Regions from separate parts of the Bacillus sp. M5A3_1b genome, predicted to be linked through region 3. Evidence: riboswitches for the same ligand, from Rfam matches in the RefSeq annotation. Region 3 holds a riboswitch; each other region holds the start of a gene.
The links. Region 3 has a riboswitch for S-adenosylmethionine ahead of mtnK (S-methyl-5-thioribose kinase). Riboswitches for the same ligand answer to the same signal wherever they lie in the genome.
Positions count from the first base shown of each region.

Region 1 (3,809 bases), on a different contig from region 3:
ATACATTACTTCCGGTTCGTAGCGTAAATGTCCGAATCGATATGCTAAATCACCAAGACCGCCAGCACCTACAAGTCCAGCCATTGCTGTTGCACCGATTAAACCAATCGTTGCAATTGTTAATCCAAGTACAAGGGAGGGACGAGCTTCTTTCACCATAACGTGCCAAATGATTTTTATAGTAGAAATGCCCATCGCTTGGTAAGCTTCAATAACACCACGATCTACTTCTAATAAAGCTGTCTCCATTAATCGTGCAATATAAGGAGCTGTGAATACGACAAGTGGTACGATAACACCTTGCACACCAATGGAGGTTCCCATTAGAAACTTTGTAAAAGGTAAAATGAAGAATAATAGAATGATAAATGGAAGAGAGCGAATTATATTAATAACGGTATTAAGAATAGGATAAATAATTTTATTTTCATGCTGTCCACCAGGTCGCGTTAAAACAAGTGTAACGCCAAGTGGTAATGCAATAAGGATAGAGATAAATAGTGAAATAGATGTCATTTGAAATGTTTGAATGGTTGCTTCCCATATGACTTTACCCCATTCATCCAAAAAGGATTTGTTTCTCATAGTCTGTTCTACCTCCTTCTACGATGATCCCTTGCTCTTGTAAAAATGATAAAGCGCGGTCTACTTCAGTTTTTTCACCTTGCATATGAATAATCAGTTTCCCGTATGCTTCATGTTTTAACTGCGTAATATTACCGGATAAAATATTCGGATACACTTGAAAGCGTTTTGTAGCGATAGCTAACGCTGGTTCGCCAGAAGAGGTTCCTATAAATGAAAGTGTTACGATTTCTCCGGTTCTTTGAAGTTCTTTTTGTACTTCTTCTGGAATTTTAGCTGCAAATGCACTGTTTACGAATTTCTTTGTTGTTGTATGCTGTGGGTTTGTGAAGATATCCTTCACAGTCCCGCTTTCAACTACTGCTCCATGTTCCATAACAGCAACTCGGTCACATATACGCTGGATAACATTCATTTCATGTGTAATTAATAAAATTGTGATCCCGATTTCTTCATTAATCTTTAATAATAGGTCGAGAATAGATTCAGTTGTTTCTGGATCCAAAGCACTCGTTGCTTCGTCGCTTAATAACACTTCCGGTTCATGTGATAGTGCACGTGCAATGGCAACACGTTGCTTCTGGCCGCCAGAAAGTTCGCTCGGATATGCATCTTTTCGGTTAAAAAGATCGACAATACGTAAATACTTTTCTACCCTTTTTTCAATTTCATTTTTGGGAAGACCAGATAGACGTAACGGTAATGCGATATTTTCATAAACTGTCACAGTTTTAAGTAAGTTGAATCCTTGAAAAATCATTCCGATTTTTTGTCTCGATTTTGCTAGTTCTTTTGCTGATAAAGTTGTTAAGTCTTGGCCGTTTACAATGATATTTCCTGTCGTTGGTTTTTCTAATAAATTTACACATCGAATTAATGTACTTTTACCAGCGCCACTATATCCAATGATTCCAAATACTTCGCCCTTTTTTACTTGAAGGGAAGTAGGTTTAAGAGCTTCTACATTCCCTTTTTTTGTTGTAAATACTTTGGATACATTTTTTAATTCAATCATTATCGTCAGCTCCTACCAAGATGGTAAAACTGAACCATCAAATTTTTTCTCGATAAATTCTTTTACTTCTTTAGATTGATAAGCTTTCTTTAATTTATTTACAACAGCATCATCTTTATTTTCAGTACGAACAACGACCCAGTTTACATATGGTGAATCTTTTCCTTCACGGAAAATAGAATCTTTCGCAGGGCTTAATTTTGCACCTAATGCAAAGTTTGTATTAATTGCAGCTGCTTTCACTTCACTTAGTTGTGTCGGTAATTGAGATGCCTCTAATTCAACAATCTTTAAATTTTTTGGATTTTCAATTACATCTTTCGCAGTCGCTTTTTCTGTAGCCTTTGGATCCACTTTTAAAACGCCTGCTTTTTCAAATAGCTTTAAAGCTCGAAGTTCATTCGTTGGATCATTTGGTACAGCGATTGCGTCGCCCTCTTTTAAGTCTTTTACATCTTTTATGTCTTTAGAATATACGCCCATAGGGAATGTTACTGTTGAAAATACTTCAGTTAATTTCATATTACGTTCCGCTTTAAATACGTCTAAATATGATTTCGTTTGATAGCTATTTACATCGAGGCTTTTTTCATCTAAAGATACGTTCGGTGCTACATAATCATTAAATACTTTTACATCAATCTCGAGTCCGTCTTTCGCTGCCACTTCTTTTACCTTTTCAAAAATTTGTTCATGTGGTCCACCTGTTACACCGACAGTAATCTTTTTCTCATCTAATGCTTTTACCTCTTTATCAGAATTAGCACCACATGCACCTAACAATAATACCGCTCCACTTACAATGCTCAATAATACTTTTCTCATCTATAGTTCCCCCTTCATATACGTTCCAAAATAAAAAGCACCTCTCAAAAATAAGAGAGGTGCCGAATAGATAAAATAGGTTCCTCTCTTATCTTCCAAAACGAAAACTCGTTTTGCAGGAATTAGCACCTTAGCTTATACGTCATAAGCTCGGTTGCCGGGCATCATCGGGCCAGTCCCTCCGCCACTCTTGATAAGAGTATGTGTATGTAGTTTTTTAATATGGTACTAATAGTAAATCTTACAAAAAGAATTGTCAATGTTATTTTCTGAATATATTTTATTTTAAGGTAATAGAAACGTTACCTTTCTTATGTCCCTTTTCCACATACATATGAGCTTCAGCAATTTCTTCTAATCGGTAAGTTTTATCAATAACAGGTTTTAAATGTTCTGTTTCAGTTAGTTCTTTTAGTAGAATCATATCCTCTTTACTTACCTTTGCCATCATTCCATTAACAGATACATATTTTCCATTGGGTGTTAATGCATTTGTACAAAGGGATTTTTTATACTTTCCAACTGCATCAAATATAATATCGTAGCGCTCGCGCCTCTTAGTAAAATCTTCTTTCGTATAATCAATTACTTTATCAGCTCCTAAAGATTGAACGAGTTCAAAATTTGAATTACTACAAACACCCGTAACGGTTGCACCGAAATATTTAGCAAGTTGTACAGCAGCTGTTCCTACCGATCCTGAGGCACCATATATGAGCACTTGTTGCCCTTTTTTTATACAACCCTTTCTCAGGAAATGTAATGCTGAAGTTCCACCAAAAGGAATAACTGCCGCTTCTTCATACGTCACATTGGTAGGTTTTAATGTTATTAATCCACTTTCATGTACGCATGTGTACTCGGCATAACCACCGAGGTTTAGTTCTGTTAATGCAAAGATAGAATCTCCTTTTTTAAATTGGGTTACATCTGTTCCTATTTCTTCGATTTCACCGGATAACTCTACGCCAAGTATAGGTTTTCTCGGTTTTCTGAAACCTAATATGATCCGCATAGGAATCCAAAATAAGAGGGGACTATTAAAACCGCGTATTCTACAATCTCCAGTCGATACACTTGTTGCGTGAATTTTAATTAATACTTCGTTCTTTTTAGGTGTAGGTTTCTCTATATTTTGAAGCTGAAGAACGTTAGGTGGTCCATATTTTGTGCAAATCATTGCTTTCATAATAACCTCCCGAATTTCGTTGTTTTTATTTACATCATATTTAAACCTTTCATCAAACATGTTGTTATTTAGAGCTGAATTTAAATAATGACATTGGAAATCATATAGATTTAACAGATGAAAAAGTGGTATTATTTGGTAAAGGGGGATTTTTATGAAGAAAATTATAGTAGCTTCTAGTTTATTACTTACAAT
Region 1 covers NZ_JBKEZY010000013.1:78,511-82,319, reverse strand. Annotated here, with positions in the region: gene ACLBWW_RS25730 (methionine ABC transporter permease) at 1-585, opposite strand, end outside; gene ACLBWW_RS25725 (methionine ABC transporter ATP-binding protein) at 560-1,600, opposite strand; gene ACLBWW_RS25720 (MetQ/NlpA family ABC transporter substrate-binding protein) at 1,613-2,425, opposite strand; SAM riboswitch class I at 2,511-2,625, opposite strand; gene ACLBWW_RS25715 (NAD(P)-dependent alcohol dehydrogenase) at 2,706-3,614, opposite strand; gene ACLBWW_RS25710 (DUF6612 family protein) at 3,769-3,809, shown strand, end outside.
Region 1: linked by a shared signal. The riboswitch ahead of ACLBWW_RS25720 (MetQ/NlpA family ABC transporter substrate-binding protein) and the one ahead of mtnK (S-methyl-5-thioribose kinase) in region 3 are both predicted to bind S-adenosylmethionine.

Region 2 (3,809 bases), 190 kb from region 3:
AATTTTATTGGCGTTTGCAGCTGAATGCTCAAGACGTACATGCAATGTTTTTAGACCGCGAAGTACGAGAGAACAATCTTGAGGACCTAAAATAGCGCCGAATGCATTTTGTAAAAATCCAAGTTTTTGAGCGAGTTCGGCATCTTTTACAACCGCTAATCCGGCAGTAACATCACTATGACCGGCAATGAATTTTGTGGCACTATGAAGAACGACATCGGCGCCAAGATCAAGTGGTTTCTGGAATAGTGGTGTCAAAAATGTATTATCAACAAAAGTAAGGGCGTCAATAGATTTTGCAAGTTTAGAAACAGCACGAATATCTGTCACTTTTAAAAGTGGATTAGAGGGTGTTTCCACATAAAAGAGTTTTGTGTTTGGCTTAATGTTTTGCTTTATTTCTTCTACATTTGTCATATCAACAAATGTATGTGACACACCGTAACGGGAGAGCACTTCAGTTATAATTCGGTAAGTTCCTCCGTATACGTCTTCTGAAATGAGTACGTGATCGCCTTGTGAAAGAAGGAGGAATGCAGTAGAAATCGCTGCAATTCCTGATGCGAAGGCAAATCCCTTTGTTCCTCCTTCTAATAAAGCAATGATATCTTCAAGAGCTTCACGAGTTGGATTACCAGAGCGACTATAGTCATATTTTCCGAACGTATCTACATCAAACTGATGGAATGTTGATGTATTATAGATGGGAACGTTAACAGCTCCTGTTTGTGAGTCATGTTTATATTGGTTGTGCAGTAAGAGTGTATCTATAGAATAACTCATATTCTTACCCCTTCTTTTACAAGTTTAATGGCTTGCTTTAAGTCTTGAATTAAATCGTTACTATTTTCAATGCCAACGGAAAATCGCAGAAGACGATTACATACACCGTTTGCTGTTCTGATTTCTTCAGGAATATCAGCGTGTGTTTGCGTTGCTGGATACGTCATTAAACTTTCAACACCACCAAGACTTTCAGCAAATGTAATTAAGGATAAAGATTGTAAGAATGGATTAATCCATGTTTCATCTTTCAGACGAAATGAGATCATGCCACCTCTTCCAGGATAAAATACATCTGTCACCCCGTCTTCATCATTTAAATAAGCAACAACTGCTTTTGCATTTTCTTCATGTTGTCTCATGCGAAGCGCTAACGTTTTCATACCACGAATTAATAGCCATGAGTCAAATGGACTTAAGACCGCACCAGAGGCATTATGATAATGAGCGATTTCCTCACAAAGTTCCTTTCCTTTTGCAACGACAAGTCCGCTTAGGACATCGTTATGTCCTCCTAAATATTTCGTTGCGCTATGAAGTACAATGTCGGCACCTTCTGTTAATGGCTGCTGTATATAAGGCGTATAGAATGTGTTGTCTACAATAAGAAGTAGTCCGTGTCTTTTCGCTACAGTTGCGACAGCGGCAATATCAGTAACTTGCATTAACGGATTAGTTGGAGTTTCTATGAAAATAGCTTTCGTTTCAGTTGTGATAGCTTGCTCAATTTGTTTAATGGATTGTGTATTTACGTATCTACATCGAACATTCCACTTTTTTTCGTGCTCAGAAAATAATCGATAAGTGCCCCCGTATAAATCTTCAGATACAATAAGTTCGTCTCCAGAACGGAATAGGGAGAGGACGAGGAGAACAGCTGCCATCCCTGAACTACAGGCATAACCTTGTTCACCATATTCTAAGTCTGCGATTGCCTGCTCTAAAAGACCACGAGTTGGATTGCCAGTTCGTGAATAGTCAAAGCCAGTAGAGTTACCAATTCCGTCATGACGATAAGCAGTTGAAAAATAAACAGGTGGGTTAACAGTTCCTGTTGTAGTTTCGCTCCGGTTTCCGATTTGTGCTAGTTTTGTTTCAATAGTTGACATGTGAAAATTCCTCCTTTTTAAATTAACAATTAAGTGAATGTAAAGTGAAACTTTAATCAGTGAGGGATTCATCCCCACTGATTATCAGCCCTCACCAATCGAGCTTTTACGGGCAGTTGATTCCCACCTAACTTCTTTGTTCCAGCTGAATTTTGAGTTGGGAATCTTACTGCCCTCAAATAGCGGGGGAAAATAAAAAAAGCCTTCTAAAGAAGAAGGCTTTCGGTTTGAATAGAGTCTTCTTCTCATCTGTCAAATCTTTCACAATTTGCTGGAATTAGCACCTTATTAACAAATGTTAATGGTTGCTGAGGCGTCAAAGGGCCAGTCCCTCTACCTCTCTAGATAAGAATGTTCGTATGAAATTTTATTATGTTTTTAACTTTACAACAAAAGATAATTGAATTGCAACTTTATTTTAAATAATTTTTATTTTTCCGCAAGTGTCATTGACTTTTGCATTTGTGCATGCTAAATTTATTAAAAAATTAACAAACATTGTTAAAAGGGGAACGTATTTCCTTTTAGCTACATAAATAAAATAATAAAGACAAACTCTTATTGAGAGCGGTGGAGGGAAAGGCCCTGTGAAACCCAGCAACCTTCAAACGAAATGTTTGAAACGGTGCTAATACCTGCAAAACGAATGTTTTGCATAATAAGAGGAGGAACAATTATGTCCCCCTCTTCAAAGTGAAGAGGGGGTTTTTATATTGATAGAAATGAGGGAGATTTGTGAAATTACTAGATTTATTATCAAAAGGAATTGTAATAGGTGATGGTGCGGTTGGGACGTTATTACATTCACATGGTTTGCAAAGTAGTTTTGAAGAATTGAATATATCTGATCCAGATTTAATTATATCGATTCATAAGCAATATGTAGCTGCTGGGGCTGATGTGATTCAAACAAATACGTACGGAGCAAATGAAGCGAAATTACGTATGTATGGTTTAGAAAATCAAGTTACTGAAATTAATAGAGCCGCAGTAAAACTGGCGAAAGCATCTGTTACAGACAGAAATGCAATTTTAGGAACAATTGGTGGTATGAAACATATCGGAGCTGTTACGACAACTGATATGGAAAGAGAATTTATGTTACTGGAACAGGCAAGTGCATTACTAGAAGAACAGGTTGATGGACTGCTATTAGAAACTTTTTATGATGAGTTTGAATTACTTCATGCTGTTCAGGTGTTACGAAAACAAACGAATATTCCAATTGTAGCTCAATTAGCATTGCATGAGGCAGGTACAACTCAAAATGGAAATGATGTAAATGAAATATTAAAACAGCTTTTAGATTACGGTGCAAATGTTGTTGGATTGAACTGTCAACTAGGGCCACTTCACATGACGGAAGCTTTTAAAATGATATCGATTCCGCAAAATGGCTACTTGTCAGCATATCCAAATGCAGGTCTCCCGAATTATGTGGAGGGACGCTACGTATATGAGGGAAGTCCGGCTTATTTCGAAGCGATGACACCGAAATTTATTGAGCAAGGTATCCGATTATTGGGTGGTTGTTGTGGCACGACTCCAGAACATATTGAAAGTATGAAACGTGCAATTGCAAATGTTACACCTGTAATAGAAAAGGATACGATTCAAAGACCGAAAGTAGTTCATACACATGAGAAACGTTCGAAAGCTCATGTCACTTTAGCAGAGAAAGCAAAAAAACAAACGACAGTAGTAGTGGAATTAGATCCACCGAAAACGTTAGATACGCAGCGATTTTTTGAAGGCGCAAGAGCATTGAAAAGAGCTGGGGCAGATGCTATTACTCTAGCAGATAATTCATTAGCATCGCCTCGCATCTCGAATATGGCAATGGGGGCATTATTAACGAAGCACGATATTCCGGTATTGACGCACTTAACGTGTAGAGACCATAACGTCATCGGACTA
Region 2 covers NZ_JBKEZY010000001.1:541,855-545,663, reverse strand. Annotated here, with positions in the region: gene metC (cystathionine beta-lyase) at 1-783, opposite strand, end outside; gene metI (cystathionine gamma-synthase/O-acetylhomoserine thiolyase) at 780-1,892, opposite strand; SAM riboswitch class I at 2,135-2,244, opposite strand; SAM riboswitch class I at 2,448-2,557, shown strand; gene ACLBWW_RS02885 (bifunctional homocysteine S-methyltransferase/methylenetetrahydrofolate reductase) at 2,628-3,809, shown strand, end outside.
Region 2: linked by a shared signal. The riboswitch ahead of metI (cystathionine gamma-synthase/O-acetylhomoserine thiolyase) and the one ahead of mtnK (S-methyl-5-thioribose kinase) in region 3 are both predicted to bind S-adenosylmethionine.

Region 3 (3,809 bases):
GCTATTATGTATTAGCTTGTCTTTCAAATAACGATGCAATTTCCCGTTTATAATCTCCGTGTATGATGCCTTTTTCAGTAATAATACCTGTAATTAATTCATTCGGTGTTACGTCAAATGCAGGATTATAAACATCAGTTCCAATTGGCGCCACTTGTTTTCCAAAAATTTTCGTAACTTCGGTTTCATCTCTTTCTTCAATAACAATTTCTGTACCTGTTTGTTTCGTAATATCAAACGTAGATAACGGAGCTGCAACGTAAAATGGAATATCGAAATAATTTGCTAATATAGCTAAATTCATTGTTCCGATTTTATTTGCTGTATCTCCATTTGCGACAATTCGGTCCGCTCCTACAATAATCGCGTTTATTTCTTTCGTTTGAATAGCATGAGCTGCCGTATTATCGGTAATAAGTGTTACATCAATATTTGCCTGTTTTAATTCCCAGGTCGTTAAACGCCCGCCTTGTAAAACCGGTCTCGTTTCACACGCATACGCATGTAAACGTACACCTTTTTCTTTCCCAATATAAAACGGTGCTAATGCAGTACCATATCTAGCAGTTGCAATGCTTCCAGCGTTACAAATTGTTAAAATGTGATCACCATCTTTAAAACATGTTAATGCATGTTCTCCAATACTCCGGCATACTGCTTCATCTTCTTGCTGAATGAGAAGCGCTTCTTCTTCTAATTTTTTTTGTGTTTCTTTTATTGTAGTAATTTCTCGAATTGATTCTCTCATGCGATCGATTGCCCAAAATAAATTGACTGCTGTTGGGCGTGACGTTCCTAAATAATTACAATCTCTATTAAACTTCTTTTGAAATTCTTCCATATGTACAGTATTATATTTTTTTGATGCAAGTGCCAAGCTAAATGCAGCTACAATTCCAATTGCAGGTGCTCCTCGTACTTCTAGCATGACAATACTTTTCCATACCTCTTCAATCGTCGTTAATGTTTTGTATTCTGTACTATGCGGCAACTTTGTTTGATTTAATACTGCAATGGCATCACCTTTCCAACTGACAGATCTCGGAACAGTAACAATTGTACTCATGCTTTTATCCCTCCAGAAACTGTCTGTTGAAATAATGTTCGGAACAGTTGAATATCAGCACTCTTAGATTCATATTTTATTAGTTCTTTACCTAAGGATAACGCTTGTTTCTTAGCTTGAATTCTCGTTTCTTTATTTGCTATTCCATCTAAATCAGCTACATGCGCTAAGCCAATTGTTCTACGGATAAGCTCACATCCGGCAAATCCAATGGCATCTGTAAAAATATTTTGCAAAATAATTGGCAACCATTGTTTCTCTTTCGTATATGCTTCTACACCTTCTCCAATCCATAACTTCGTAAAAGCTTCTACAAAATAACTCCATGTTTTCTCAATATGGAAAAATAGCACACTTCTTTTTTCCTCTTCACGGGATAGTGCATTTAATAATAAATTTGCAATAAATTGGCCAAGATCAAATCCAAATGGACCATATGTTGCAAATTCTGGATCAATTACTTTCGTTTCAGCAGGTGATGAAAAAATACTACCAGTATGTAAATCACCATGAATAAGCGCTTCTTTTCTTGTTAAGAACTTATATTTATACTGTGCTACTTTTAATTTTAAATTTTTGTCACTCCACAGTTCATCCACCGCTAGTTGTAACTCTGGTTCATAATCATTCGTATCATAATGACTAAACGGATCTGTAAACACTAAATCTTCCGTGATTTTACTAAGATCTGGGTTTACAAATGCACCTTCTAGTACCCTTTTCTCTTCTGATTGTAAACCGAAATCTGAAGTATAAAACAACACATGTGCTAGAAAGCGACCAATATGTTGGGATAAAAGCGGGTACTCCTCTCCATCTATTAATCCTTTTCTTGCAATTGTTAGCCTTGATAGATCTTCTATGACTGTTACTGCTAACTCTTCATCATGACTGTACACTACCGGCACATATTCCGGCACATACTTCGCAAAAATTTGTAATGCTTTACTTTCAATCGTCGCTCTTTTTATAGACAGTGGCCAGCTCTCACCAACTACTTTCGCATATGGCAGTGCTTGTTTTATTATAATAGACTTCTCTCCATCATCTAATTTGAACACGTAATTTAAATTTCCATCTCCAATTTCATGACAAACTACATTTGCTTTCCTTTCAAAATAACCGTGTTCTTTCGCATATTGTATAGCTGTCGTTTCAGTTAATGAATAATATCCCATCGTCTTCTCCCCCTTTTTTAATTCAGAGGTTTTTCTGACGTAGAAAAACCTCTTTCCACAAAGAAAGAGGTTTGAAGTTTATCTTCTCCCCTCTTATCTGCCAGAAAGGTTTACTTTCTGCTGGAATTAGCACCGTGCCTTTTGGCGTAAATAAACGCCCCATTTCACAATGGTATTACGGTCGGTTGCTGGGCTTCATCGGGCCAAATCCCTCCACCTGCTCTTGATAAGAGTTGTATAATTTTTTGAATTTTTAACTTTATGTTGAAGACTATACCAAGAATAAAAATCACTTGTCAACATTTTATTTGTATAATTCTGGACGACGATCTGCAAAAACTGGAATTCCTTTGCGTACTTCTTTAATTTTCTCAAAATGAAGCTCTCCAAATAAAATTGATTCTTCTTCATTCGCTTCTACAACAACTTCGCCCCAAGGATCGACAATTAAAGAATGACCGGCAAACTCATTATTCGGATCCTTTCCTGCCCTATTACATGCAACAACATAACACTGATTTTCAACTGCTCTTGCTTGCAATAACAAACGCCAATGCGCTAAACGAACCAATGGCCATTCTGCTACAACAAATAAAACTTTTGCACCTTTCGCAGTATGAACGCGCATCCACTCTGGAAAACGAATATCATAACAAATTGTGCCGGCGCACTCTACATCATCTAACTTAAATTCACCTGTACTATTTCCAGCGATTAAATATTTATGTTCATCCATAAGCTGAAATAAATGCACTTTACTATATTCATTGACCAGTTCTCCTTCCTTGTTTACCACATACATTGTATTTGTAACACCTTGTTCTGTTTGCTTCGCTATAGACCCACCGACAATATGTACACCATATTGCTTCGACCATTCTTTCAGCTTTTCTTTCGTTTGCAATCCATCCCTATCTGCAATTTCAATAAGCCTCGTTAAATCATATCCCGTTGTCCATAGTTCTGGTAAGACAATCACATCTGGTCTTTCCTTCATCGCTTCGCTTATTTTATTTTTAGCATTCTCAATATTCTTTTCTACATCTCCAAAGACAATATCCATTTGAATACATGCGACTTTCATTTTGTCAGCCCCATTCTTAATTTTTTCTTTACAAAATACTGGAAAGATTATATCATTTGTCACTAGAATTGTAACAACTTTCAAAAGAGGTGGAAAGTATGAAATTATTTCAACCTTCTGAGATAGTAACATCATTGCCTACACAATTTTTTGCTTCACTTGTTGCAAAAGTTAACAAAGTCGTTGCAGCTGGTCACGATGTTATTAATCTAGGTCAAGGTAATCCAGATCAACCAACACCGCAGCATATCGTAAAAGCTTTACAAGATGCTGCTGAAAAGACCATTCATCATAAATATCCGCCATTTCGCGGACACGAAAGTTTAAAAGAAGCCGTGGCAACATTCTATCAACGCGAATATGATGTAGTAGTAAATCCAAAAACAGAAGTTGCTATTTTGTTTGGTGGAAAAGCTGGATTAGTAGAATTACCACTTTGTTTTACAAACCCTGGTGATACTATTCTCGTTCCAGATCCAGG
Region 3 covers NZ_JBKEZY010000001.1:348,477-352,285, forward strand. Annotated here, with positions in the region: gene mtnA (S-methyl-5-thioribose-1-phosphate isomerase) at 5-1,066, opposite strand; gene mtnK (S-methyl-5-thioribose kinase) at 1,063-2,244, opposite strand; SAM riboswitch class I at 2,335-2,477, opposite strand; gene ACLBWW_RS01750 (carbon-nitrogen family hydrolase) at 2,549-3,412, opposite strand; gene ACLBWW_RS01755 (pyridoxal phosphate-dependent aminotransferase) at 3,427-3,809, shown strand, end outside.

Region 4 (3,809 bases), on a different contig from region 3:
CGGATATATCGAAGTTTACAAACTCATTTATTTATAAAAATAGAGTATACGACCATCCGTCTGTTTCAGAGCGTAAGGAACTTGCGCGATTGCAACCGTTCGCAAATGAGGCAAGTGTTTTATTTGATACGAGCTTAATGGGAGCTTTTTCGTTAAAGGACGCTGCTTCTGGTTCTCGATTTAACATTATGTCTGGTTTAGTAGCGATGCAAATGATGTTAATCGGACTGTTAGATGGTGTACAATCGATCGGTGTTGTTACACCTTACAGGGCACAATCCCGCTTTTTATCAACGTGTATTAGAGAAATGTTGCAGAGAACGAAATATCAAAACATACCAGTTTTAGCGGCAACAGTTCATAAATTCCAAGGTTCGGAAAGAGATATGATGATATTTGATACGGTTGATAGTTATCCGCAAGAACGACCTGGCGTGTTATTCTTTGACCATAAAAATCATCGCCTCGTCAACGTTGCAGTGACAAGGGCGAGAGGGAAGTTCATTCAATTATCAGATTGTCATTATATGCGTAAAAACCTTTCGAGAAAACAAGCGTTATCACAATTAACAGCTCATATAGAACGTCACGGAGATGTGTATGATCGTACAACATCAAGACAATTATGGGAACGAAAAATTTCGAAACGTTTACGCTGGTTTATGGAAATGAATCTTGAAGAGCCAAAAGGATTATTGAAAGATATTTTAGCGGCAAAACGAAAAATTATTATTTCACTTCCGAGTACAAAGCAAGTGGATAAACGAGTATGGCAAGTATTAATGCGTACGAATGCGCAAGTAACGGTGTATAGTGATGGACCAGTTCCATTAAAAAATGTAAAGTTACAAAGACAAAATAAAGCATTCCCGTTTATCGTAATCGATGATGAAATCTTCTGGGCAGGCGCACCGCTCACATCTCAAATGATGTTTGAAGGTAGTACCGAATTTCCATACGTATGTGCAAGACTGCAAGCACCAGAAACAATTGGTGTATTAAAAGGGTTTTTAGATATTCGGTAAATTCGGATAGGAATTCCTTGACTTTTAATCGGAATGAACATAGAATGAATATAATTTAATATAATCTTATGAAAATTCTTATCATGAGAGGTTGAGGGACTGGCCCTATGACACCTCGGCAGCGGATTCTTTTATGAATACTGTGCCAATTCCAGCAAGGTAACTTGAAAGATAAGAAAGAAGCTCATTTTGACTGTATATGCAGAAGCCTCTTTCTATCTTTTAGAAAGAGGCTTTTTTACGTGAAAATATAAGGGGGAAGAAAAATGGGAGCGACTGGAGTAACGTCACAAAGAAAAACAATTGAAGAGAGTATTGAAAGAAATAAGGAAAAGTACATAGAAACAAGTCACGATATTCATGCGAATCCGGAGATTGGTAACCAAGAGTTTTACGCATCAAGAACGTTAAGTTTATTGCTAGGGAGTGCAGGATTTCAATTACAACACAATATAGCTGGACATGAAACAGGTTTTATCGCGCGAAAAAGTTCAGGAAAACAAGGACCAGTTATCGCATTTTTAGCTGAGTATGACGCTTTACCAGGACTAGGTCATGCGTGTGGTCACAATTTAATTGGCACAATTAGCGTTGCGGCTGCAATCGCATTATCAGAAACGCTTGAAGAAATTGGCGGAGAAGTTGTCGTGTTTGGAACGCCAGCTGAAGAAGGCGGACCAAATGGTAGTGCGAAAGCGAGTTATGTAAAAGCGGGTTTATTTAAAGATATTGATGCGGCACTTATGATTCATCCGAGCGGAAAAACAGCGCCAACGAGCCCTTCATTAGCAGTCGATCCACTTGATTTTCATTTTTACGGAAAAACAGCTCATGCCGCAGCTTCACCGGAAGAAGGAATTAACGCATTAGATGCGATTATTCAGCTGTATAACAGCATTAACGCACTTCGCCAACAACTTCCGTCAGATGTGAAAATTCATGGCGTTATTACAGAAGGCGGAAAAGCACCTAACATTATTCCTGACTACGCTGCAGCAAGGTTCTTCATCCGCGCAGCGACGAGAAAAAGATGTGCGGAAGTAACAAAAAAAGTAAAAAATATCGCCCAAGGAGCAGCGTTAGCAACAGGTACGAAAGTGAAAATTCATCAATTCCAAAATGAAATCGATGAACTACTCGTAACAAAAACATTTAATGACGTCGTAGCCGAAGAACTAGAATTACAAGGTGAAGACGTAAATCGGAAAGAAAGATTTGGCATTGGCTCAACAGACGCAGGAAACGTAAGCCAAGTCGTACCGACCATTCATCCGTACATTAAAATCGGTCCAGACGATTTAATTGCGCATACGAATGAATTTAGAGAAGCAGCACGTTCAGAATTAGGAGATAAAGCATTAATTACATCCGCAAAAGCACTAGCACATACAGCGTATCGATTAATTACGGAAGAAGGGCTGTTAGAGAAGGTGAAGGAAGAGTTTAGAGAGGCGCAGAGGAATCAGGGGTAGATGGTTAAAGGGAGTGGGGGGATCCACTCCTTTTCTTTTTTGCGTAACACTGATGCTAAGATTTTTTTGCAGTAAAATCAATATTAGTAGAATTTTTTAATCAAACTTTTTTCTAAATGAACATAAATACTTGCAATGTTTAAACTAGTACTATATAGTTCTAGTTATGACAAAGGTAAAATTAATGAATCAAAAACGTGTGATTGAAGTAGCTGCAACATTATTTTTAGAAAAAGGATTTGCTTATACAAGTATGGATGAATTAGTACGTGTAAGCAAAGTTTCAAAGTCTAATGTGTATTATCACTTTTCTAATAAGGAAGTATTATTAGAAGGGGTCGTTGATTATTGGATTGAAATGTATCAATCTGCAATTGATGACGTAATTTCTCAGAGCCAATTTTTAGTTGAAGATCGTATCCAACTGTTTTTAAAGCAATTATCACAAGGAGTTCAGTCGAGAGAGTATAGGGGGAGCTGTCCATTTATTACTCTTTATATTCAAAGTCCTACACAGGCCACGCAAATAAAAGAAAAAATAGGTCTTTTTTTTACAGGATTACAAAAGAAAGTTTCTCTATTACTTAAACAAGGGGTAGAGAATGGAGAATTCAGAAATACGATTCATATTGATGAGGTTGCATCACTTTTTATTACAAATCTTGAAGGAGCGTTATTTATTTCAGAAACATTGAAAGATGCAACTGTAATCACGAAAACAGCAGATCATTTTTTAAAATTGCTTCGATAAAAGAAGCATTTTTTTTACATCAGATTAGTACTGAATAGTACTAAAAAGGAGATCTTATATGAGAACAGTATTTTTAATTGGTGGAACAGGCTTTATTGGAAAGCAATTAGTGAAAGAATTAGCCAAAGAGGATGTTAAAATTCTTCTTTTAGTAAGGTCGAAAAGTAAAGCAATACGCCTTTTTCAAGAAAGAGGCATCTTAAAAAAGGCAGTTATGCACTTTATTGAAGGTGATTTGACGAAAATAGATTTAGGTCTAAGTGCTGAAGATAAGGAGAGGGTATTGAAAACGGATGTGATTATTCACGCAGGAGGCCCCATGGATATTCAAGCGACAAGTAAAGAGGCAGCTTCCGTATTTTTAAATGGCGCAAAACATATTAGTGAATTAGCTAAAAGCATTCATCAATTGAAGGGCTTGCAACAATTTATTCATGTTGTAGGTTATATGAGTCCCTTTGATGATAAAAATAGCAAGATTGCAATTGATGTGTTTCAAGAAGGAAACAATTATTTGAAAATAAAAAATCCATATGAGAGAACAAAATTTTTAGCAGATCT
Region 4 covers NZ_JBKEZY010000006.1:243,975-247,783, forward strand. Annotated here, with positions in the region: gene ACLBWW_RS18635 (AAA domain-containing protein) at 1-1,025, shown strand, start outside; SAM riboswitch class I at 1,101-1,203, shown strand; gene ACLBWW_RS18640 (M20 family metallopeptidase) at 1,292-2,497, shown strand; gene ACLBWW_RS18645 (TetR/AcrR family transcriptional regulator) at 2,682-3,248, shown strand; gene ACLBWW_RS18650 (alpha/beta fold hydrolase) at 3,307-3,809, shown strand, end outside.
Region 4: linked by a shared signal. The riboswitch ahead of ACLBWW_RS18640 (M20 family metallopeptidase) and the one ahead of mtnK (S-methyl-5-thioribose kinase) in region 3 are both predicted to bind S-adenosylmethionine.